DNA from 2 places in the Spirochaeta isovalerica genome. Region 2 is predicted to be linked to the other one. Evidence: a T-box and tRNA genes for the amino acid it is inferred to sense, from the RefSeq annotation. Region 2 holds a T-box; the other holds one or more tRNA genes.
What was found. A T-box is a leader RNA that pairs with one kind of tRNA and senses whether it is charged. The one in region 2 lies ahead of thrS (threonine--tRNA ligase), so its partner is inferred to be a tRNA-Thr.
Positions count from the first base shown of each region.

Region 1: it encodes a tRNA-Thr, which carries the amino acid that the T-box ahead of thrS (threonine--tRNA ligase) is inferred to sense. The anticodon was not compared.

Region 1 is NZ_JACHGJ010000001.1:859,180-870,976, reverse strand. It holds gene HNR50_RS03770 (thiamine diphosphokinase) at 1-385, shown strand, start outside; gene HNR50_RS03765 (DUF5312 family protein) at 391-2,157, shown strand; gene HNR50_RS03760 (HIT family protein) at 2,114-2,596, opposite strand; gene HNR50_RS03755 (SPFH domain-containing protein) at 2,624-3,505, opposite strand; gene HNR50_RS03750 (HAD family hydrolase) at 3,523-4,437, opposite strand; gene aroH (chorismate mutase) at 4,951-5,322, shown strand; gene HNR50_RS22680 (glycogen/starch synthase) at 5,339-6,853, shown strand; gene HNR50_RS03735 (M24 family metallopeptidase) at 6,807-7,595, shown strand; tRNA gene HNR50_RS03730 (tRNA-Thr) at 7,672-7,745, shown strand; tRNA gene HNR50_RS03725 (tRNA-Tyr) at 7,790-7,870, shown strand; tRNA gene HNR50_RS03720 (tRNA-Thr) at 8,017-8,090, shown strand; tRNA gene HNR50_RS03715 (tRNA-Tyr) at 8,114-8,194, shown strand; tRNA gene HNR50_RS03710 (tRNA-Thr) at 8,340-8,413, shown strand; tRNA gene HNR50_RS03705 (tRNA-Tyr) at 8,437-8,517, shown strand; gene HNR50_RS03700 (YkgJ family cysteine cluster protein) at 8,624-9,067, shown strand; gene HNR50_RS03695 (MBL fold metallo-hydrolase) at 9,128-10,075, shown strand; gene HNR50_RS03690 (hypothetical protein) at 10,086-10,292, shown strand; gene mltG (endolytic transglycosylase MltG) at 10,289-11,323, shown strand; gene dnaG (DNA primase) at 11,330-11,797, shown strand, end outside.
Region 2 is NZ_JACHGJ010000013.1:434-12,230, reverse strand. It holds gene groL (chaperonin GroEL) at 1-28, shown strand, start outside; gene HNR50_RS20785 (hypothetical protein) at 168-461, shown strand; gene yajC (preprotein translocase subunit YajC) at 502-879, shown strand; gene secD (protein translocase subunit SecD) at 917-2,644, shown strand; gene secF (protein translocase subunit SecF) at 2,644-3,606, shown strand; gene HNR50_RS20765 (polysaccharide deacetylase family protein) at 3,913-4,950, shown strand; gene ispH (4-hydroxy-3-methylbut-2-enyl diphosphate reductase) at 4,952-5,782, shown strand; gene HNR50_RS20755 (omptin family outer membrane protease) at 5,847-6,800, shown strand; gene HNR50_RS20750 (hypothetical protein) at 6,790-7,077, opposite strand; T-box leader at 7,156-7,400, shown strand; gene thrS (threonine--tRNA ligase) at 7,481-9,232, shown strand; gene HNR50_RS20740 (methyl-accepting chemotaxis protein) at 9,289-10,941, opposite strand; gene HNR50_RS20735 (hypothetical protein) at 11,269-11,797, shown strand, end outside.

The sequences.
Region 1 (11,797 bases), on a different contig from region 2:
ACTGGCAATTAATCATCTCTACGAAAAAGGCTGCACATCTGTTGTCGTCATCGGCGGGGGAGGTGGACGTCTCGATCATCTGATTGCTATCTATTCTCTTTTTTTCAGGGAAAGGGCTCCTGTCCGCTGGATCACGGATAATGAAAAGATTTTCCTTGTTAAAGGGAGTTTTTGTATTAATCTTAAAATAAATACTGTTATTTCTCTATTTCCTGTTACAGGTCAGTTATGTTCAATGACCAGCTCGGGACTCAAGTGGCCGCTTGATGAACTGGAATGGAATCCTGGAGACGGGGGAATCAGCAATGTCTCTTCCGAAAGGACTGTTAAAATTGATATGAAAAGTGGAAAACTGGTAATGATTATCCCCCTGGATGACAATTAAATCTGATGGAAAGTATGAATACTGTTTTTGATCAGCTGGCTGCGGAACTTCCCGTGGAGGAAAGAAAGTCTCTTCTGAAAAAGATAAGCAAGAGTTTGAAGCTTCATGAGAGCTCGGAAGACTTTAAAAGAAAAGAGTTCTCCCAGGAGGAAGTTGAAAAAAAGGTCAGAAGAGATATCAATTTAAGCGGATGGTTCGAGCGTTTTATTATCCGTCTTTATTCCTTTTTCACAGGAAGAAGTCCTGTGGAGTTCTATCTCAGAAGATCCTTGAAGCATCTGAAAAAAAAATTGGACAATACTTCAGGTGGATCCTACTTTGCCGGTGAAGAGACTAAGCTGACAGGACGGCTGGCCAGAGAAATTTACGCCCTTTACGTTCTCATTGCTCCGCTACGGAGAATGTTCAAAGAAATCTGGCTTGATACGGAATTTATCGAAATACTCTATTCCACTTTTATAAGGGAATCTATCCATTCCGGAAAAAGCGATATTTATGATTTTGTTTCAATGGAAGAAATGGATGCCATATTCGCTTCGACTGGAGACAGAAATCAGATTAGAAAAAAACTCATCAGCCGGATGAATGAATTTCTCAATTCCATTCCTCTGAAAAACATAGAGGATATTAATGAGTATTTTCTGCCCTTTTATTTCGGTAAGTTTCTCGTTGTATACCCTTTTAAAAATCTTTTGTCCGCATTCGGATGCTCCATGGCGGACCTCGTCGAATTCAGATCGCCCGATTTCAGGAATACGGATTTCTCTCTTGTCATTTCAAGGCTGGAGCAGCTTTTGTATTGTCTCAATCTTTTTGCCATGACAGACTGGACAGATGAGCATATTAATGCCGTAAGCGGAGCCTATCTTAGGATAAAAAGAAGTGACGAAGGAGATAATTCCGAAGACAGGCTTCAGATAATAAAAAAAGACATTCAGTCTCTAAAGCTCGGTGTTGAGGAGTTCATGAAGAAAACTCCTTTGGCAGATATCATCAAATATATTAGAAAGGATAGTTATTACGAGCAGGTCTTCAAGATTCCCAAGCCGGATTTTTTTGAATTTTACAGTTCTTCTCTCAAGTTGAGAGTGCTTTCCGCATTGACTTCCGTTTTCCACGAAGTTCAGCGAAAATATATCAACTCGTCGATCGAGCGTATTTTTCTGGGTTTCACTCTTTATCAGCTTCAAGGGTACCGCGAGTATAAAGATTTTGATTTCAGGACTCTGAACCTGCCTTATTTCAAACACATCTCTTCGCTCATGCTGCTCTATAATTTCTATGCCCAGTACTATAAGGGAAATGTGCTTGAAGTTTTTCAAGTCCTTTACAAAACTGTGCTTGTTAAAAACCCTCAGCTTCAATCGCGGATTCTCGAACTGCAGAAAGATGTGGAAAAAGTCAGTAGCGAGATAAGTGCCTTTGACCGTTCCCTTATGCCCGATCATGAAGACGGAAAGACTTTTTCCTTATTAAAAAACGAATTGAAAAAAAGCCCGTCTCTGGAAAGAAAATACAGAGGATTTATTTCAGAGAAGGATCTGGAAGCCGAGCGCATTATTTTCTCGGGGCTTGATATCCTCAATCATATTCAGAAGGGGCTGGAACGGGTTATTTCTAGTCCGGCGGATCTGATCCGCCTTCAGCTGTCTTCGGTTTATCCTCAAGTCAACAGAGAGCGTTCCCTCCGGGAATTGATTAAGCTTCTCTTAAGCGATGTCTCTAACCTCAACAACCTTTTGAAACAGAATCTTGAGATGGAAAAGAATTAAAGGCTTCGGTCAGTTTAACGGCTGTGTCGTAGGGACTTTCCACAAGTATTTTCTTTCCGCCGATCAGTTCTGCTATACCTATTTCTCTCGGGTAACGGGGAATGATATGCTGATGGAGATGATCAATTGAGCCGCCGGCTTCAAGACCCATATTAAAGCCGATATTATAGGCTGTGGGCGAGAAAAGATCATCCAGCACATCAAGAGTCAATTTCGTAACCCGGCTCATCTCCCTTTCTTCCTGTTCGCTCATCTCCCGGACGTCCTGAATATGGCGGTTCGGGAATACCAGAAGATGTCCCGGATTATAGGGGTATAGGTTAACAGTAACCGAGACGAGTCCGGAACGGTAGACCGTTAAATCTTCAACTTCTTTGGAACCTTCGTATATAAGACAGAGGATACATCCATCGGGTTTCTTTTCTCTGAAATATTTCATTTTATTGAAACTGAAGAAATAATCCATCTATTCACCGGAAACATAATTGAAATCTTTAAGGTTGCTGATATCAAGGACTTGAGATTCGGGATCAAGGGCAAAATAATCAACAAGAATCGGGTATTTACTCAACAATTCCCCATATTTGGTTAAAATCTCTATTTTTGTATCGAGATTCACTTTGGATTCTATGGCCCATTTTTCTGTGGCGATTTCCGCATTTTTCCGTCTTTCGAGGATCTGGGCATACATGTCCTTTGCCGTTCGATAGAGTTCCAGGTCAGGGAAATTAATGTATTTTACAACAAAAGACCGGATTTCAAGGTAGGTGTAACGGGATTTGAGTTTTTCGAGGAGAGCTATTTCCAGCTCGCCGTAGGAGCTGCTGTTTATTGAAAGGTTTTCCGTAAAATAATCACCTGTTCCCTCTTTCAGTATCTTCAGATATTCAGCTTCTGCTTCATTGTAAAAGCTTTCCATGTCCCCGCTGTCTAAATCACCCTTCTGCAGGAGTTCCGGTAAACGCTCCTCAATAAGCCGGTATGAAATATGAAAAGTCATATGATAGGAAAAATCGGGATTTTCAGGAATAAAGGACTTGTATAAATCACCGGAAGGCAATTCGCCTATGTATTCGAGTTCAGTACTTCGAGTTTCAACCAGGAATTTGATAAGCTTGCTGTTAGTCGGAAGAATCCTCTCCCATTTCCATATGAAACGGCCCGGTTCGAGAACCTTGCTGTCATAACCGCTTGTTTTCGAAAAAAGAACCGCGTAAGTGTTTTCCGGAAGTTCGAATTGGACCCACCCGAACCAGAACAGAGTTCCGGCCGCTCCGAAAAAAAGTAAAAAAGACAATATTGGTCCCAGTGAGCTTTTTTTCTTCTTTTTAACAGTTGTATCAGCCATGAACGTACCGCAGTCCTTTAGAGTATTTCGATCAGTTGACTTAAACTGGTTAACGTCAAATCAGGTTCGAGATCGCGGCATCTTTCATCGGAAGCTCTAAGCCTGAGCGACCGTTTATCCCCGGCGAATAAAGCTGTCCGGCATCCGCATTTCGAAGCTGTATAAACATCATTCAGCATATCGTTTCCCACATAGAGTATCTCATGGGCATCTATATTGTACAGCTTTTTCACTTTTAAAACAGCAGATGAAAAAAAATCTTCCGACGGTTTGGCCTGTTTCTGTTCGAAAGAATAAAATAGAAGGCTTTCGGGGAAAAAATCCTCGCCTATGCGAAAATCGAGCAGGGTTTCCAGAATCGGTTCCGTATAAAACTGGGCATTGGAAACGATCCCCGCTTTCAGGGGGGAATCATAGAGATGATTAATCAGTAAATCTGCTCCGGGCATAGGCCAAACAGGGTTGGTCAGGCATTCGTAGGCCACAGAAGCTCTTTCGATTTTTCCCTCATCGATATCGCCGTCTATGTAGTTTTCATTGAGCATCGTATTCAGAATTCTATTCCAGATATCTCTAATATCCACTTCGGGATACAATATGCCTTCGGATTTGCTCTTTTTATGATCTTCCTTAATATAATCTATGATCAGTCCGGAGAACCGGTCATCTATGGAGTTCCTGTCGCAGAGTAACGCAAGACCCTCATTTTCAAGTATACCTGATATGGGAAAATCATTATTCTTCTCTTCTGCAATGCCGATATCACCTGTTCCGGAAATTAAAATCGTGCCATAGACATCCAGCAGGACTGCTTTGATGCTATCCAGTTTTTTCAGTTTTGACGGCAGTTCTGTCGGAAAGGGAGAGAGAGGAGCTGTCATATTCTGAATCAGTTCGTGCAGATTCTTTTTCTTATCATTCATTTCCTTCATATCTCTATTGTATGTTCACCTTTCATCACCCTGCAAGAAATAAGTCCTGGTGAATAAGCGCCTCTGCGGACTTTCAGGTCTATCCCTTTTTCGTACGGGATTGATGGCCTTCTCCCCCCGTGATAATATGGGTGAATGATCAGAAGAAATTCAGCAGGAGTCCGGTATTTCAGGCTGTGGTTGCCTGCATTATTGAGAAAATCATCACTTTTCTTTCTATACAATACTCTCTTTGCCTTTTTTCTCTATGTACTGGGTAGTTTTCAGAAGTTTACTGATTCAACACAACTCTTTCTGCTGGATTTTATGAGTTATGCTGTTGTTTTATCCTCAATGGCATCTCTTTTTGCCGTTCTGGTGTATATAATGTCCTTCCGTTACAGAAAAAAAAGTGTTCTTTTTAAAATTATTTTTTCCGGAGTGATTTTTACTTTTACATTTATCTTTTATATTTTTATAAATTTTCTCAAATCCTGGTTCTGATTTGAACGGAACGAATTTCGGAGTTATTTAATGGTTAAAGCTGTTCGGGGTGCGATTTCTGTCGACTCCAATGATCACAAGTCAATGGAAAAAGCGGTTATCGAACTGATGAATGAAATAAGTGGAAAAAATGATTTAAAAGAAGAAGAGATAATCAGTATTGTTTTCTCCCAGACGGCAGATTTGAATGTCGCCAATCCGGCAGCCGCTTTGAGGAAATCCGGCGCTTATCATTTCGTACCTTTATTCTGTACGAAAGAACCGGAATATGAAGGAGCTCTTCATGCTGTTGTCAGGGTTCTGGTTACTTATCAATGTGAAAATGATCACAGACCCGTTCCCGTTTACCTTGGAGAGGCGGTACATCTCAGAAAAGATCTGAATTCGGCATATGAGTGCTGATAGAAGGTAGCGGTTTGTGAATATCTGGCAGGTTTCCAGAGAAATGAGTCCCCTCGCGGAAGCTGGGGGCATAAAGGACGTTGTCTACGGATTGTCCCGCGCTCTTGTCAGTCTCGGGCATGAAGTGACTGTCGTGCTTCCCATGTACCGGTTTCTCGAGGATAAATCATATTGTGATCCTCTTGTCAGTTTTCCGCTGCGCGGCCGGAAAGGTGATGAGCAGATCAGTCTCTATCCCTGCTATGTCGAAGGAATACGGGTCTTATTGGTAAAAGCAGCTGTTTTTCTATCAAAAGATCGTGTTTATACCTACAGTATGCGGGAAGAAGGTTTAAGAGCTGATTTTCAATATGGAAAAGGTCATCTCGATGCCAATGAAATGAATCTGACGCTGCAATATGCAGCTCTGGAAGGTGCCATGGCACTGGGTGAGTTACCGGAGGTCTTTCATCTTCACGATGGCCATTGTGGCTTTCTTCCGGCCATTATGAGAACGAAAAAGCGGTATTCCGGGTATTTCAGCCGTTCAGGAACGTTGCTAACCATACACAATGGCGGGGCTGTATATCAACAGAACATAGAAGACTTTCACGAAGTTGAAAAGTTGACAGGATTATCCCATAGTGTTCTCAAGTCTTTCCACACGCCCATGGGCTGGAATCCTCTTCTCTGCGCCGGTCTCTATGGAAAAATCAATACAGTCTCTGAGCGTTATGCGGAAGATGTCATGTCGGGAAAGGATATCAATAGCGGACTGATCGGAGAGTTGTTTCACTCAGCCGGAATCGAGCTGATTGGTATAACCAATGGAATAGATCCGGATCATCACGACCGCTGCTCACATTCGCCTGTTCTGAAAAATGGAACCCACAATTCCTTTACAGAAAAAAAGAGAGAATGCAGAGCCTTGCTTATCAAAAGAATCGCTGATCTTGAAAAAAGCGGTTATCTTTACGGAGCAATGATTGACGATGACAGACCGTTATTCACCCTTCAAAGCCGGATCGCCTATCAGAAAGGGATCGATGTTCTGGCGGATTTTCTGGAAAGGTATGCTTCTGATCTCGATGCCCGTTTTCTCGTTCTCGGAGAGGGCGACCGGGATCTGGAAGCCAGGCTGGCCGGTATTGCCGGACGAATAGGGAATTTCGCTTATTTCAGGTATTACGATCCTTCACTTTCTGCCGATGTCTTTGCGGGTGGTGATTTTTTTCTGGTTCCATCGCAATGGGAACCTTGCGGCCTGACGGACTTTATCGCCCAGCTGAACGGAAATATCCCCATTGTCCATGAAACAGGAGGACTTGTAAAAACAAAGGATAGATTGAACGGCTTTTCATATAGTCCGAATACACCGGAAAGGCTTGCGGAAAAAGTCCGTGAAGCTATCTATCTCTATGGCAATGACAGAGAGATTCTACATCAAATCAGAAAGAATGCCGTTAATATCATTAATGAGAAATATACATGGCGGCAAGTTCTTGATGAGAGATATATCCCTCTGTACAGGTCCATCACGGGAAGAGCATGAAAGAGGTGAGATCTCCTATTACAGCAGAGAAGAGAGGTTTTACATCTCTCAGGCGGCAGCTCTGGTCCGCGATCTGCTCCGTCAGCTTGAAAAAATCATTAAGCCCGGAGTCAACGAGCTTGATATCGATATTTTCTGTGAAAACTATATTTTGCTGCGAAACGGAGACCCTTTTCTCAAGAGCTCTGGTCTCTATGAGTATTCAGCACTGATCTCCCGAAATAATAAAGCTTATCACGGCATACCGGAAAATTATGTTCTAAGGGAAGGCGATATCGTAACAGTGGATATCGTGCTTAGAAAAGACGGCTGGTACGGTGATGGGGCAGAAACCTACCCAGTGGGAAATTGTCCTCCCGAAATTATGGATATTGTCAGGTTTTCCAAAGAAATAGTCTTTGATTCAGTAAAAATCCTGGAACAAAAACAGGATCTGGACGTTCTGGGGGATTTTATCAGTGAAAAAAGCAGGGAAATAGGGCTTCGTGTTCTTCAGGAAGGGGCCGGCCATGGAATCGGCCGGGAGCTTCACGAATCACCTCTAGTCCAATATGTCACCAGCGGAAGATCATGCCCCCTCAAGCCTGGAATGGTATTCACACTCGAACCGGTCTTCACAAACTGTCCATATGATATCTTCTATGATGAACTCGGAACGGCTATGGTCAGAGAAGGATTTGTCGCATCCCAGTTTGAATACACTGTTGCGGTGCAGGAAGAAGGGCTTGAGATTTTAGTCTGAGCTTTGACACTTTTTAAATAATAAGTATTGACTGTTTTTACAGATTATCATATCTTCTTTTTCGGTAAGCATAAACGCCAACTTAGCTCAGCTGGCCAGAGCACGTGACTTGTAATCTCGGGGTCGTCGGTTCGAATCCGACAGTTGGCTGATTGAGTGAACAGTTCGTTTTTGCAATGCTGTTTTGCTTATTTGGGGAGGTTCCCGAGCGGTCAAAGGGGGCAGACTGTAAATCTGTTGTTTCGGCTTCGAAGGTTCGAATCCTTCTCTCCCCAATAGAAATAATGATGTTAATGCGAAGCATTGGTTTGCATCACTTATTCTAAATAGGATAATCTGCTGTAGCGCGAAAGCGCCGGATTCGCTGATTTATCCCGGAGTCTTAATGTCCGCAGGACTTAAAACAGCGGTCGACATATATGCCAACTTAGCTCAGCTGGCCAGAGCACGTGACTTGTAATCTCGGGGTCGTCGGTTCGAATCCGACAGTTGGCTTTACGGCATTGGATAATGCTTTTGGGGAGGTTCCCGAGCGGTCAAAGGGGGCAGACTGTAAATCTGTTGTTTCGGCTTCGAAGGTTCGAATCCTTCTCTCCCCAATATAGATAATGATGTTAATGCGAAGCATTGGTTTGCATCACTTATTCTAATAGGATAATCTGCTGTAGCGCTAAAGCGCCCGATTCGCTGATTTATCCTCGAGTCATAATGTCCGCAGGACTTAAAACAGCGGTCGACATATATGCCAACTTAGCTCAGCTGGCCAGAGCACGTGACTTGTAATCTCGGGGTCGTCGGTTCGAATCCGACAGTTGGCTTTACGGCATTGGATAATGCTTTTGGGGAGGTTCCCGAGCGGTCAAAGGGGGCAGACTGTAAATCTGTTGTTTCGGCTTCGAAGGTTCGAATCCTTCTCTCCCCAATATAGATAATCGCGGGTCATGCGCAAGCATCGTGTCCGCAGGCTTAATTCGAAATCTTCAGGCTTTTCATGATGAACATGAAAAGCCTGTTTTGTCTTCAGAGGTATGATTGTGGATAAACCTTTTTATAGCGACGGCTTGAAATTTGAATGTCAGAGATGCAGCTTCTGTTGCAGACATGAACCGGGGTATGTTTTTTTATCGGAAACAGACCTTATGGAAATGGTAAAAGAGCTGGGAATGAAACGCGAATCTTTCATTGATAAATACTGTACCTGGGTGGATATCGGTTTTTTTAAAAGGCTCAGTTTAATCGAAAAGGAAAATAATGATTGTATTTTCTGGTCTGAAGGAGGCTGTGCGGTCTATAAAGCCCGGCCTCTGCAGTGCCGCAGTTATCCCTTCTGGAGTCATGTCGTTGAGAATTCCGGAACCTGGCTCGAGGAATCAAAGAGTTGTCCGGGAATCGGCAAGGGTGAAGTTCACAGCGCGGAAGAAATAGAAGAATGGCTTCAAAAGAGGCTGAATGATCCGCTTATAAATTCATAAATAACGAAAGAGAGAAGCCGGGCTTTGCTGTTTGGCTTCTCTGTGGTTATAATAAACTGTATGAAAGTTCAGTTCAGAGGTGTTCGCGGATCTTACTCCCGCTCTTTGCGACCCCGTGATATCAAAAGAAAAATATCGGCAACGGTTCAGAGAGCTAAGCCGGACAATCTGAAAAATCCGGAAAGCCGTGAGCGATTTCTTCATTCTCTGCCGGAAATGATATTCGGGACCGTAGGCGGCCATACGGCTTGTGTTGAAATCCGCCTCGCCGATAATCAGTTATTGATTTTTGATTGCGGCAGCGGTTTGAGAACACTCGATGAAGATATGAGAAAAACCGGGGAGACTCCTGATTTAATACATATCTTTTTTTCACATTTTCATTACGATCATATAGCGGGGCTGCCTTTTTTCAGCTTTCTTTTCGATCCGAAGATGAAATTCCGTTTTTACAGCCCCCAAAAGGGTTTTGATAAGATTCTCTCCCGTTTTTTGTCCAAGCCCTATCATCCCGTCGGTATGGATTCCTTTTCCGCTTCAATAGAATTTATCGAACTGACAGAGGACCATCTTTATCTGGACGACGCTATCGTCTCCTGGATTGATCGTAACCACCCCGATGAGTGTTATGCATATGCTGTAGAGGAAAAAGGAAAAAAGGTGATATATTCTACAGATACGGAACTCACTGAATCGGATTTCAGAAATACGGAAAAGACCGCAGGCTTTTTTAAAAAGGCTGATGTAATTATCCTCGATGGTCAGTATACTCTTGGGGAATCGATTGAGAAGTTCAATTGGGGGCATACTTCCTACAGCATGTCTGTGGATTTTGCTCTGGAACATGAAATCGGTACGCTGTACCTTTTTCATCATGATCCCCAATATGATGATAAGAAACTGGAAGCCATTTTGCGGTCTTCGCGCTGGTATTGTGAGAGAGCGGAAAACAAACATCCTCTCAGAATTGAGCTGGCCAGAGAAGATTGCGAAATTGTAATTGAATAAAGGAGATGTGATGGCGTTATCGCTGGATCTTGAAAATGATGAACTGGCTACACTTTTTTTCTATATACAACAGGATGAAAAATGCCTGGAGAATCCCGTGATGGAAAAACTGGCCGGAAAGATGGAAGCTCTAATCTTTTCCCGGTTCTCTATTGATGAAATAGAGCAGTTTCGTAAAAAAGCCGGTGAAAGTACTATGGAGGAATCGCTCAGGTGAAAATATTCAGAGTTATGGCTGCAACGTTTGTGCTGCTTTTCGTTATAGCTGCAGGAACAGCTGTTGTGCTTGCTTTTTATCTCAACAGCAGCCCTGATCCCGAATCTGATGAAAGTGTCGTTTTTTCTGTTGATGAAGGCGCTTCGTTCAACACGATTGTCAGCAATCTGGAAAATGCCGGACTAGTTCGTTCCGGACTGTTCCTGAAGATATATAACAAAGTAACAGGGTCGGGAATCCTAATAAAAAAAGGATCATATAATATCGCTGAAAGTCTGACATCCCTGGAGATTATAGGACAGTTGGAAGAGGGAAAGCAGAAGCTGCTGGCCGTTGTCATTCCCGAAGGTGTAACCTCGGGCCGTATGGATGAAATCTTCGCACGGGCTGGGGTTACCGGATCCGGCGAATTCAGAGCAGCTGTTTCCGATGGTACTTACCTTGAAAAATACGGTATTGAAAGCGAGACGCTGGAGGGATTTCTCTTTCCCGACACATATAGCTTTCAGAAGGATTACCCCGCTGAGAAAGTGGCTGAACACATGGTTAATGTCTTCTTCGATAAACTCGAAGAGGTTTACCCTGACTATGCCATGCTTACAGGTGAGCAGATTTATGAAAAAGTCATTCTGTCTTCAATAATCGAACGGGAGTATAGAGTTCCGGAGGAAGCTCCCAAGATGGCTTCTGTTTTTTATAACAGGATCGATCAGGGGTGGCCTCTGCAGTCCTGCGCGACAATAGTCTATATTATTACGGAAGAGCAGAATCGGCCGCATCCGGAAAGGATTCTCTTTACAGACCTGGAAATTGATTCGAAATTCAATACCTATGAAAATCGAGGGTTGCCTCCTGCGCCCATCTCCAACCCGGGGGGGGTCGCATTAAATGCCGTATTTAACCCTGCGCAGACAGATTATATGTTTTTTGTTGTCGATGACATCGAAAAGGGAACTCATATTTTTACGAAAAGTCTCAGCGATCACAATAAAGCCAGAGCTGATTACATCAGCAACTTCAGGAGCAAATAAAGCCAGATGAGAATCCCGGAATCAAAAATCGAGGAAATCAACGATAAAGTTAACATTGTTGATCTCGTTTCGGAGTATGTCTCTTTAAAGCCGAAGGGGGGGCGTTATTGGGGATTATGTCCTTTTCACAATGAAAAAACGCCCTCTTTTTCTGTGACTCTCGATAAAAATATCTATTACTGTTTCGGATGTCACAAAGGTGGAGGAGCGATCAATTTTCTTATGGAAATTGAAAAGCTTGATTTCATAGATTCAGTAAAAATGCTGGCTAAAAAAGCCGGAGTGACGCTTGATTTGTCAGAGAATGACAATAGTGAATACAGCGGGAAGCGGGATGCCATGCTGGAGCTGTACAAACGGGTTTCCGGCAGTTTCCGTTATATTCTTGAAAACAGTGAAAGCGCAGGGCAGGCCAGAGAGTACATAGCCGCACGAGGAATTAATCAGGAGACTTCCGAGAAATTTGAGCTTGGT
Region 2 (11,797 bases):
AATGGGCGGAATGGGCGGCATGATGTAAGCCCGATCCCGTAAGGATTATACAGGACTGCTCCGGAGCATATCCGGGGCAGTCTATTTTTTTAGCTAAACATACTTTTTTTTCAGTGTACTTTTTCAAGCTATACTGATAAAATCATTTGAACTTGTAGGGTATTACTATGAAGAAAACAGTTTTCAATTTTATAATCGGATATCATGGAGATTCTGCCGTTGTCGATAAAAGAGCTTTAAAAGCGAATTCCTCCCTGACATCCCGGGAACTGGCTGACAAAGGGTTGTTTAAATCAGCTTTCTGCGACGCTCTGTACGATAATGATCAGGAATCGATGCAATACATTCTCAATCTGTACAATGAACAAAGCGGTTCGGCTTACAAATCCATTGACCAGCTGAAGCTCCTTTTCGGAGTTTATACCGTTCCGGATGAAATACAAAAAACTGCGAAAATCTAGTTTTAATATAAGTTTTAAAATACAAATGCGGGGATAAATTATGAATTTATTACTGAATCTGCCTCTTATGCAGGCTGCAGGCGGTGCGGCAGCTATGTCCACTCCAATCGTGACATTCGCTCTGGTTATTGCCATCTTCTACTTTCTGATCATCAGACCTCAGAACAAAAAACAGAAAGAAACAAAAGCCATGATCGAATCTGTCGAAAAAGGCGACAAAGTAACGACTATCGGAGGAATCAGAGGTACTGTCGATTCCGTTAAAGATGATATTGTTTCTGTCAGAGTATACAACGATGTGAAGATCGATTTTAAAAAGTCCGCTCTTTCCGAAGTTGTAAAGGATAAGAAAAATCAGAAGGTCGCTGAGATCAGCGAAGAAACTGATAAAAAATCCAAAAAGAAAGATAAAGAATAATTTTTTATAAGATATTTAAACAATCTGGAGTCATACAATGAGCATTAGATTTAGATTTCTGGTGATTCTTCTGTTTATCGGACTGGCCGGCGTTCTTCTGTCACCTACAATCAAGTGGTATTTCTTTACCCCTGAAGACAGACAGCTTATCGCCAACAGTTCCAAGGAGCAGATCCGGGAATATGCTAAAAAACAGGCAGCCGGCGAATTGGAGGAGCTGACGGCACTGGTTAAAAACAGTCCCGATGAAGTTCTTGCTGAATCATACGGTTTTCTTATAGCCGAAGCCAAAAGCAATTATAAACTGGAAAAGAAAGATTTTCCTGCGGAATGGACTGTAAAATCTGTTCTTGAAGGATTCAACTCTGCCAATGAGTTGTTTTCCGCACTTGAAGAATATCATAGAGAAGATATTACAAGTTTGAAGGATATGAAAAACAAGATCCTTCAGCTCGGTCTCGATATTTCCGGTGGTCTGAGCGTTACCATAGAAGCTGATGAAGACAATCTGGCGGAAAGACTGGGACATAGTCCTTCAGATGCCGAAATCGATGAAGCCATAGCTCTCGCTATGACAACTCTTACGAGCCGAATCGATAAATTCGGAGTCACAGAGCCTTCAATCAGAAAACAGGCGAACAACCAGATTATTATTGAAGTTCCCGGAGAGGTTGACCAGGAAACGGTTAACTCTTTCCTTCATGGTAAAGGTTCTCTGAATTTTCATATCGTTAATGATGATGCTTCCAATAAACTTCTGGACATTATCAGAAACAATCCCGGTGAAATCTTTGAGAACGGTCGTCCCGAAGACGATACGCTTCTTCCCGAAGATGTCGTTGTAATGGGCGTTTATAAAAAAGACGCCTATGGTGTTGATGAACTTACAAGCTATCTTGCTGTAGAGAAAGAACCCGGACTTGATGGTTCGCATATCAAATCGGCACTGGTAAGAAGAGATTCCATCACCAATCAGCCTGAAGTAATCTTTGAACTTGACAGTGAAGGCGGCGATCTGTTCTACCAGCTGACAAGCAATAATGTAGGAAAGCGTCTCGCCATCGTTATGGATGATAAAATCAAGGAAGGTGCTCCCAATATCTCTGAAGGTATCAGAAACTCCGTCAGGATGACAGGTTTCGACAGTGACGAAGCTCAGCAGCTTTCTATTGTACTGAAAACAGCGGCACTGCCCATCAACCTCAATGTTATTGATGAACAGGCTGTCGGCGCATCTCTCGGAAGCGACGCCATCAGAACAGGTATCATGGCAATGATCATCGGTTTTATTGCCGTCATTCTCTTCATGATTATCTATTACAAAGGTGCAGGTGTTGTCGCTACAGTGGCTCTCCTTCTTAACTTTGTGTTTATCATGGCAATTCTTTCGTCCTTTAAAATGACCCTGACTATGACCAGTATCGCCGGTCTTATTCTTAACGTTGGAATGGCGGTAGACGCCAACGTTATCATTTTCGAGAGAATCAAAGAGGAGCTTCGAATCGGTAAAGCCCGGTCAGCGGCTATTGAAGCCGGTTTCAAAAAAGCTTTCTGGACTGTAATGGATGCCAACATTACGACACTGATTGCTGCTATCTTCCTGTCTCAGCTTGGAAAAGGTCCTATTCAGGGATTTGCCGTTACGCTGGCAGTGGGTATCGTCAGTTCGCTCTTTACGGCTATCTTCGTATCCAAAGCAATATTTACATTCGGATCCGATACTCTCAAGCTGAAAAAACTCAGTATCGGATGGGGGCTTAAATAATGGAAAAAACAATCAATTTTACCAGACTCAGATTTGTTATGCTGGCCCTTTCGGTTGTTCTGATTACCGCGTTCTGGGGAGGCACTTTTCTCAGAGGTGGATTCAACTTCGGAATTGACTTTCAGGCCGGTTTGAATCAGCGGATCCAGATTACGACTTCTTCTGAAATCTCTGAAGGAGATGTTAAGATTGCTCTTGAGGGGATCGAATCGCTTCAGGTTCAGTCAATCGGAAATCCGGAAGATAAAGAATTCATGGTTCGTGTCGGTGTTGATGAAACCCAGGCTGATTTTCAGCAGACCGTAAAGAGGGAAATCCTCTCGAAGCTGGAAGCATCATTCGGCTCCGGCTCTGTGGAAATCCGCTCTTCTGACTATGTCGGACCCCGTTTTGCCGGAAGCCTGACATCCCAGACGATCTTCCTGACGGTTTTTGCCTTAGCTCTTATTCTCGTTTATATCTGGATCAGATTTAAATTGAACTACGCTATTTCGGCAATTGCCGCTATTTTCCATGATGTTTTGTTTCTTCTCGGTTTTATCGGTATCTTTCAGATCGACTTCTCAACTGCGACAATCGCTGCTGTATTGACGATTATCGGTTACTCGCTGAACGATACAATTGTTATCTTCGACAGAATCAGAGAAAACTCCAGAATCATTCAGGGAAAAACTTTTGAAGAAGTAATCAATATTTCTGTCACTCAATCATTGAGCAGGACGATTATTACTTCTCTTACAACTTTGATCGCCGTAACAGCTATTTTCATTCTCGCGACAGGGTCTATTAAGCTCTTTGCGCTGAATCTTATTGTAGGTGTTATTGTCGGTACTTATTCTTCAGTCTTTATTGCATCATCCATTCTTCTCGGATGGCATAATCTCAGTTCCAAAAAAACTACGAAAAATGTCAGATCTGCAAAAAAAGAGAATGAAAAAGTTGTAAACTTTAATAAGGCCTGATATATAAATTCAGCCTTTATTAAGGCTGTCTCAAGGCGAGGCAGCCTTATTCGGTTTGCCATAAGGTACGAACATACTTCGGCTATTGTGGCTTTTTTCTTCCAGGCGGATCAGCCGCATACTTTCCAAACAGGAATACCCCGAACCTACAGGTCGGGGATTCTTGTTTTATCAGCGGATATGAGAAATTACATAATTTATTTATTCCTGTTCCTTTTTCTCCCGACTCTTGGTCATACGGAACAAATGTATCGATTAGTCAAAACCCGTGATGGAGTACTACGCCCGGGAGAATTTCTTTTTTCAATGGGAGAAATGGAAAATCCCGAAGATGCCCTGGCGCAATATCTTGATTGGGATAATCCCGTTATCCGAAATGAAGGAAAAATCTCATATCTGGCACCCAGAACCGGTGATGGATATATCCCTGTTCTCGCTTTTCACAGGATTGGTGATGATCCGCATCTCGAGCTGACTCTTGAACGGTTCGAATCTTTACTGATTTTTTTCAATGATAATCGGTTTCATGTCATGACCGATCTGCAGCTTATTGAGGGAGACTTTACATTTGCTGTAAACGGAAGCTTTCCTGTTGTTCTCGGTTGTGATGACAGCTCTTCAGGTGTTTTTTATTACCAGACGGTCAAAGCACTAAAAAATTCTTCCTTTGTGATGGAAAATGGTGATTATGTCATATCTGATGATTGTATGGTCTATGTTCTCGAGAAATATCTTCCTCTCGAGCAGGGGCGTAGAAATTTCACTTTTTACCTGACATTCGATGCCATTCCCTTCCGCCAGACCGGTGGCGGGTTTAATCCGGGGCCACCTTATCTGGCCATGCCGGCCGTACAATCAAAACTGGTCTACCTTAACCGGAATTTCTACCTGGGAAACCACACTCTACATCATTATGTCACCGAGGTTGTCTCTGAACTGGAATACCTCTTCGAATTAATTGGATATTATGATGTTCTCAACAGTTACGGGATTCAGACAGAAGGAAAATCTACACTGGCCTATTCCTATGGAATAGGGGACATAACACCGGAACGACAATTGACAGTTAAGAATTTCAACTATGGAGGTAATACCATAGCAGGAGCTTTCGATTATAATAACGAGTTTACAAAACCTGTTGATTCCGGGGAAGTGAATAGATATGATATTTCCAGGATCGGTGTGGACAACGGGAATTTTGAAGAAGTTCTGAAAAGGCTTAAAGAAACAGAATTATACAGGAATAGAAGAGCTGTTCTTGTAAAGAGTCCTGAGTATCCTTTCGATTTATCGGATTATGATATTAATGAAAATGATCAGAATTATATTCTGATTGGAGACTGATATGAAAAAAATCATCAGAGCAAAGGCAATGGGATTCTGTATGGGTGTTGAACGGGCAGTTGCAATAGTTCAAAAAATCGCCGATGAAAAAGAAGACAATGCCGTAACCCTTGGCCCGATTATTCACAATCAGCAGATAGTTGATAAATTCGCTTCGCTTGGTATTCCGGCTGTAGAGTCTATTGAAGAAGTTAAAGAGGGGAGAGCTGTTATCAGGGCGCATGGGGTACCTCTATCAGAGAGAAAAAAACTTGAAGATAAAGGTGTCGAAATTATCGATGGCACTTGCCCTAAAGTCATAGCGTCACATAAAATCGTTCAGAAATACAGTTCTCTAGGCTACCATATTATTATCGTTGGGGATAAAAATCATGGAGAGATAAAAGGTCTCGCCGGCTATGCGGATGATTTTGACATTATTGGAAATGCAGATGAGGCTTCTCTTATAAATCCGCCTGATAAAAGCATGGTTATCAGTCAAACAACAATAAAAGAAAGCGAGTTCGAATCGGTTTGCCGGGTTTTGAAAGAGAAGAACCGGAATGTTATTGTCCACAACAGCATCTGTTCCGCCACAAATGACAGACAGAACGCAGTTAAAAAACTTGCAGGGGAAGTCGATGCCCTTCTTGTTATTGGCGGAAAAAACAGTGCCAACACAAAGCGTCTTTATCTGACTGTTAAAGAGATGAACGTCCCTTGCTGGCACATTTCAACTGTTGAGGAAATCCCTCCTGAAATTTCCAGTTATGATACAATAGGTCTGACTGCCGGAGCATCTACACCGGACTGGATAGTTGATGAAGTGGAAAATTCACTTCTGCATCTTTGAGATAGGAGCCCCTTTGAAACGGTTTATTCTACTCGTTCTAGTTTTATCCTCTTATTTTCCTCTCATGGCATTCGATAGTCTTGAAGGCGCTATTCTTCCAGAAGGAAATATGTTCGGTATTACAGTGGAGCCTTCATTCGGATTTTTATATGGTCAGTCCCGAGAAATCGTCTTTGATACGGGAGACGAAAGTACGCAGGGCATGAGCAGTTCTAATGGATATTACCTAAGTGAGCTTATCTGGGACATTACAGATGTTTTGTATACCGGAATGTCTGCGTCTCTCAATTTTCAGAATCGTGTCTATGTCAATTTCGGGATCTGGAAAGCTGTCACTGATGGTAGCGGATATATGAATGACTATGATTGGGTACTACAAGACAAATATGGAGCATATAACATTTTACATGATAGAGATGGAAAGACCGATTTGTCCCATTGGTCTCTCAGTACTGTTGATATCGTCAATTCTGTTCTTATCGATGCCAATGGTTCCTACGACTTTTTAGAAAATCCCAATTGGTCGCTACTTTCGGTTATGGGATATAAATATTTGTTCTGGGATTGGACAGACTCAATTATAGATTCTGAATATGATGGAATCGAGGATGTCATTGAAGTAGGAACCAATGGTATCGATTACAGACTCGCTCTCCATATTCCCTACATCGGCCTGAGAGGTGGCTATAGGAGCCGCTATGGTTTTTTTTTGAAAGCTAACATAGGTTACAGCCCATTTGTCTTCGGAATGGATCACGATCATCACATTTTAAGAGGTCTTCATTTTTACGATAGAACTTATTTCGGGCAATATCTCTCTGGAACACTGGAAGCGGGAATCCAGTTATCTCCACTGTTCAGTTTAAAATTTCTGATCTCAGGAGAATACCTTTTTGAATCAAAAGGAATCACATATGCCTATTATGACTCGGGAACTCCAGCCGGAACCTTTCCCGGTGGGGCTGGAATCCAGTACCAGTCCCTCTCCTTGTCCCTTAACGCCGCTTTCAGCTTTTAGATGCTTTGGGCTTAACTGTTTTCGGCAGTTTTCTTGACTTGAACCGCTGATGCCGGGAAGCTTTGTCTTTTCTGAACTCGTAATAATTGTCCATCTCGATAAAATCATCCTTGTAGATGAATCCACCTTCGCAACCGCTGGCCAGAAATGAATGGGCCAGCATTTGTTTTTCTACCTCGCTTCCATCTGCATCCAGGACTTTTTTGATATGCCCTTCTGCATCACGCTCTATGTACATGATCAGGTAGTTTTCTGTTATTCCTTCAACTATTTCCATTAATCCCATTATAGGGAAAATATCTTTTACTTTGAAGAGCGTACTTGACTTTAAAGCCTTATATCCTGATATTATAGAACAAAGGCATGGACGGAGACGAGTAACAATCCCCTGCGTCACGAGAGAGATCATCCCTGGGCTGGAAGATGATCGACGTAAGAATCTGTGAAAACCACTCCCGAGCTGTGCGGGTCAAAGGCTTTCGCCGAGTATCCCGTGCCGACATCCCGCGTCAAGGGAGAGCTGAGTGCGCTGCAGAGAATACACTAGCTGTAGCGAATTAAGGTGGTAACGCGGAAGACATTTTGTTTTTCGTCCTTAGGAAACTTTTATCAAATTAAGTTTTCAGGGGTGAAAAATAAAATGTCTTTTTTTTACCCCGCGAAAGTACCAGGAGGCATTTATGTCCGACAAAGAAGCTAAAAAGCTTGAAAAACAACAGACTATGCGCCATTCAATGGCTCATGTCATGGCGGGAGCAGTTCTGAAGATGTTCCCCGATGCGAAAATTGCCATCGGTCCCGCTATCGAAAACGGATTCTATTACGATTTCGATCTTCCCAGATCCATCACACCTGATGACCTCGGTGTAATCGAAGAATCCATGAAAGAAATCATCAAATCCCGTAGCGGATTTGAAAGATCCGTCGTTTCCAAAGAAGAAGCCAAAGCTCTTTTTGCAGATCAGCCTTATAAGCTTGAGCTGATTGAAGAGTTGCCTGAAACAGAAGAGATTTCTGTTTATCAAATGGGCGATTTCAAGGATCTGTGCCGTGGTCCTCATGTCGAGGATACCAGCCGCCTCAATCCTCAGTCTTTCAAACTGCTGAAAACTGCAGGCGCTTACTGGAGAGGCGATGAGAAAAGGCCCATGCTCCAGAGAATCTATGGAACAGCTTTTTCCAATCCGAAAGATCTGAAAATGCATCTTCAGCATCTGGAGGAAATGGAGAAACGGGATCACAGAAAAATCGGTAAAGAGCTTGATTTGTTTTCGCTTCATGAAGAAGCCGGTCCCGGAATGGTTTACTGGCATCCCAAAGGGGCAAGAATCAGAGTCGCTATTGAAGACTTCTGGAGACAGGAGCACTACAAAAACGGTTATGAAATGGTTTTTACTCCCCATGTCGGTAAATCCTGGCTCTGGGAAACCTCCGGCCATCTGGGATTCTACAACGAGAGCATGTTTCAGCCCATGGAAATGGATAAAAGCGACTATTACGCCAAGCCTATGAACTGTCCATTCCACATCATGATCTACAACAACGGAAAGCATTCTTATCGGGAACTTCCTTTCCGCTGGGCCGAACTGGGTACAGTCTACAGATATGAAAAATCAGGAACTCTTCACGGATTAATGAGAGTCCGGGGCTTTACTCAGGATGATGCACACATCATCTGTACTCCCGACCAGGTAGAAGATGAAATTCTCGAAGTACTCAGATTTTCTCTTTTCATGCTCAGATCTTTCGGCTTTGAAGACATCAGCGCCTACCTTTCCACCATGCCGGAAAAAAGTGTAGGAGAGAAAAAAGACTGGGATCTGGCAACTGAATCCTTGAGAAAAGCTATTGAGAAAGAAGGTCTCGAATATGGTGTCGACGAAGGCGGTGGCGCTTTCTACGGGCCCAAAATCGACTTGAAGGTAAAAGACACAATGGGACGTGAATGGCAGCTCTCCACCGTGCAGTTTGACTTTAATCTTTCTGAAAGATTCGATATGGTTTTTGTCGATAAGGACGGTAAGGAAAAACGTCCCTTCATGATACACAGAGCGCTTCTAGGATCGATTGAGAGATTCTTCGGTGTATTGGTTGAAAACTTCGGAGGAGCATTCCCCGTATGGCTCAGTCCTGTACAGGCAATGGTTATACCCGTATCTGCCAAATTCGATGATTATGCCAAAGAGGTTGAGAAAAACTTCCGCGCAGCAGGAATCCGTGTTGAAACAGATTTTTCCGATGAGAGGATGAATGCAAAAATCCGCAACGCCCAAACTCAGAAAATACCCTACATGATTGTTGTCGGGGAAAATGAGATGAATGAGAAAGCGGTCAGCATTCGAATCAGAACCGGTGAGCAGAAGAACGGTATGCCCATGCATGATGCTGTTCAGATGATCATGGATAAAATTGAATCGAAAGAACTTCCTTGATCGGTTGAAGACTAAAAAAGCCTGCTTATTTTAAAGCAGGCTTTTTTTGGGGGTGGTCAGTCTTCTGTTTTAAATCGGCTGACTTCCTTATTGAGGTTTTCCGTAACAGAACCGACACTGTTGGCCAGTTGAGTTATTGAGTTGACAGACTGTGATACTTCTCTGACGCCAAGAGAAACATCATTAATCTTTGAGTGAACTTCCTCAGTTATGTTTTTAACACTGCTCATCTCACTTTTCATACTCTCTGATGCGTCGGAGAGATCATTAGAGCTGTTTTTTACATTTATGGAGACATCCTGAAGAGAAGTCATGGCTTCCAGAATCTGCTCCCCACCGCTTTTTAGCTCTGTAATACTAGTAGAAATCTCATAAAGAGATTGAGAAAACTGAATTATTTCGCTATCCACTTCACTATATGCCAGACTGGTAACGCTTCCTGAAGCCTGAGCATTTTCGATATTTTCCACGATTTCCTTCAAGTTGGAAGATATTTCGTTGGATTGCTTTGACGAAGCTTCGGCCAATTTTCGAATCTCGTCGGCAACGACTGCAAAACCTCTTCCCGAATCACCGGCATGAGCGGCTTCTATAGCAGCATTCATTGCCAGCAGGTTCGTTTGATTCGCAATACTTTTAATGATGCTGGCCATTTGGGAAATGTTATCTATTTTATCATTAATCTGGTTTATGATTCCCGTCGTCACATTAAGCCTTTCAGAGCCGTTCGCCGATGTCCTGACGAGCTGGTCAATGGCAGCTGTTTTAGATTCCGTTATTCTGGCAATGCTTTCTATTGAAGAAATCATCTCAGTGACGGAAGCGGTAGACTCTTCAACCATCGCCATTTGTTCGGCAACCTGATCATTTAAAGTCGTGAAAACTCTATCAACCTGATCTACAGCTTTATAAGAGACATCAATGTTATCTTTCAATGCGTCAATTCTGCCTGCGATTTCATTCGCGTTCCGATCAATGTTGGTTGATGTTTCATCAGTTTGCTTTACAGCTGAAAATAAATCGTTCTGAACGGAAATGTTTTTGTTTGAAATGCTTTGGATATTTTTAATAGAATCAGATAATCCTTTCTGAAAGAGATTTAAATCGCTGCAGAGCAGACCAATGTCGTCTTTGTATTTATCATCAAATTTGACAGTTAAATCTCCATCCTTCATCGTAACTATGTTTTCTACAATTTTACCGATGGATTTTCCTAAGCGGTTTGATAAAACCATGACGGTAAAAATAGCAATTATGAACATAGCCGATATGACAATTGCCGCAATAGTCAGACTTCTTATTTTTAATCTGTTTATTTCTTTATCAATTATAATTTTCTGCTCATTCAGAATATTGAGAGAGGACTGTAAGTTAAAATCCATACTGAGAATAGCACTGTTGAGATTGGTCAGGTGATTAAAGACTCTTCTTATGTTTTCGTGATCAAGAGCCTCTTTTTTCGAATATAAATCAGGAATTTTAAAACCATCAGTTGTTCCGAAAATCAGAACAGCATCATTCTCAAGTTGATTCATTTCCGAATCGAGCCGGGTAAAGTTGTTTTGAACCAGCGAGAAGATGTTCTCAATTTTCCCGATTGCTTCAGCTATAGCTTCGCTTGCGTTGATCATTGTTGTAAGATTTGAAATGGATTCAAAGGAATTCAGGGTCTGCTCTCCCAGTTCCTGAACAAGACCGCGCTGCTTCAAAAACAAAGTATAAGGTATTTGGTTTATAGCATTTCTGTATTCCATGAAATTGAGTTCTAGAGTATTAAGAGTCTGCTTCTCGCGTTCAATTCTGACAGAAGGGATTGTCAATATAATGTAGATAGCAAGAGACAAAATGAAAGAAAATAACAATCCGCTGTTTATCAGAATCAGCTTGGACTTAATTTTCATGTATAGATCTCCGTTAAATAAGTTATTAATTATTATAATGATATCATACTAAAATGAGTTTTTATATATTGGAACAGGTAATATTTTGATAGTTTATCAGTGAGATGCTTTAAAATAGGTTAAAAGGAGAATGGAATGCTTCACAATTTTTATACATATTTATTTATCTCCTCTATTTTTTGTGGAGCTATCACTGCTGATTTATTTAAAGTCCTGCGAGAACCGGGTAAAAAAGAAAAATGGGATGCCATGTCTCATATCTTTCTAGTTCAGATGATGTTTATTTTCATTTTTATAATAGCTGGATTACTTGCAGCCGAGGTAGATTCATTTCCTCTTACTAGAATTACTATATTCTGTCTTATCTTTGTTATCCTATTTTCTCTATCATTTCATTATATAAAAAATCTGACATGGCTTGTTACTGGAGTTTTATTATTTGCTATATCTATCTTGTTCCATTCAGCGCTGTCAGAATACACACCTGTACGAGACCAGGTGGCAATACATTTTAGGGTACTTCAGAAAAATGAAAGTGGATATATTATTGAAATTAACGAAAAAGATATGGAATACAGTTATTACAAGGCCAAAGGTGAATCGGTTATTCCTTATATTTCCCGATTGGATTTTTCTCAGTTCCTATTCTTTATGCCTGCTTCTA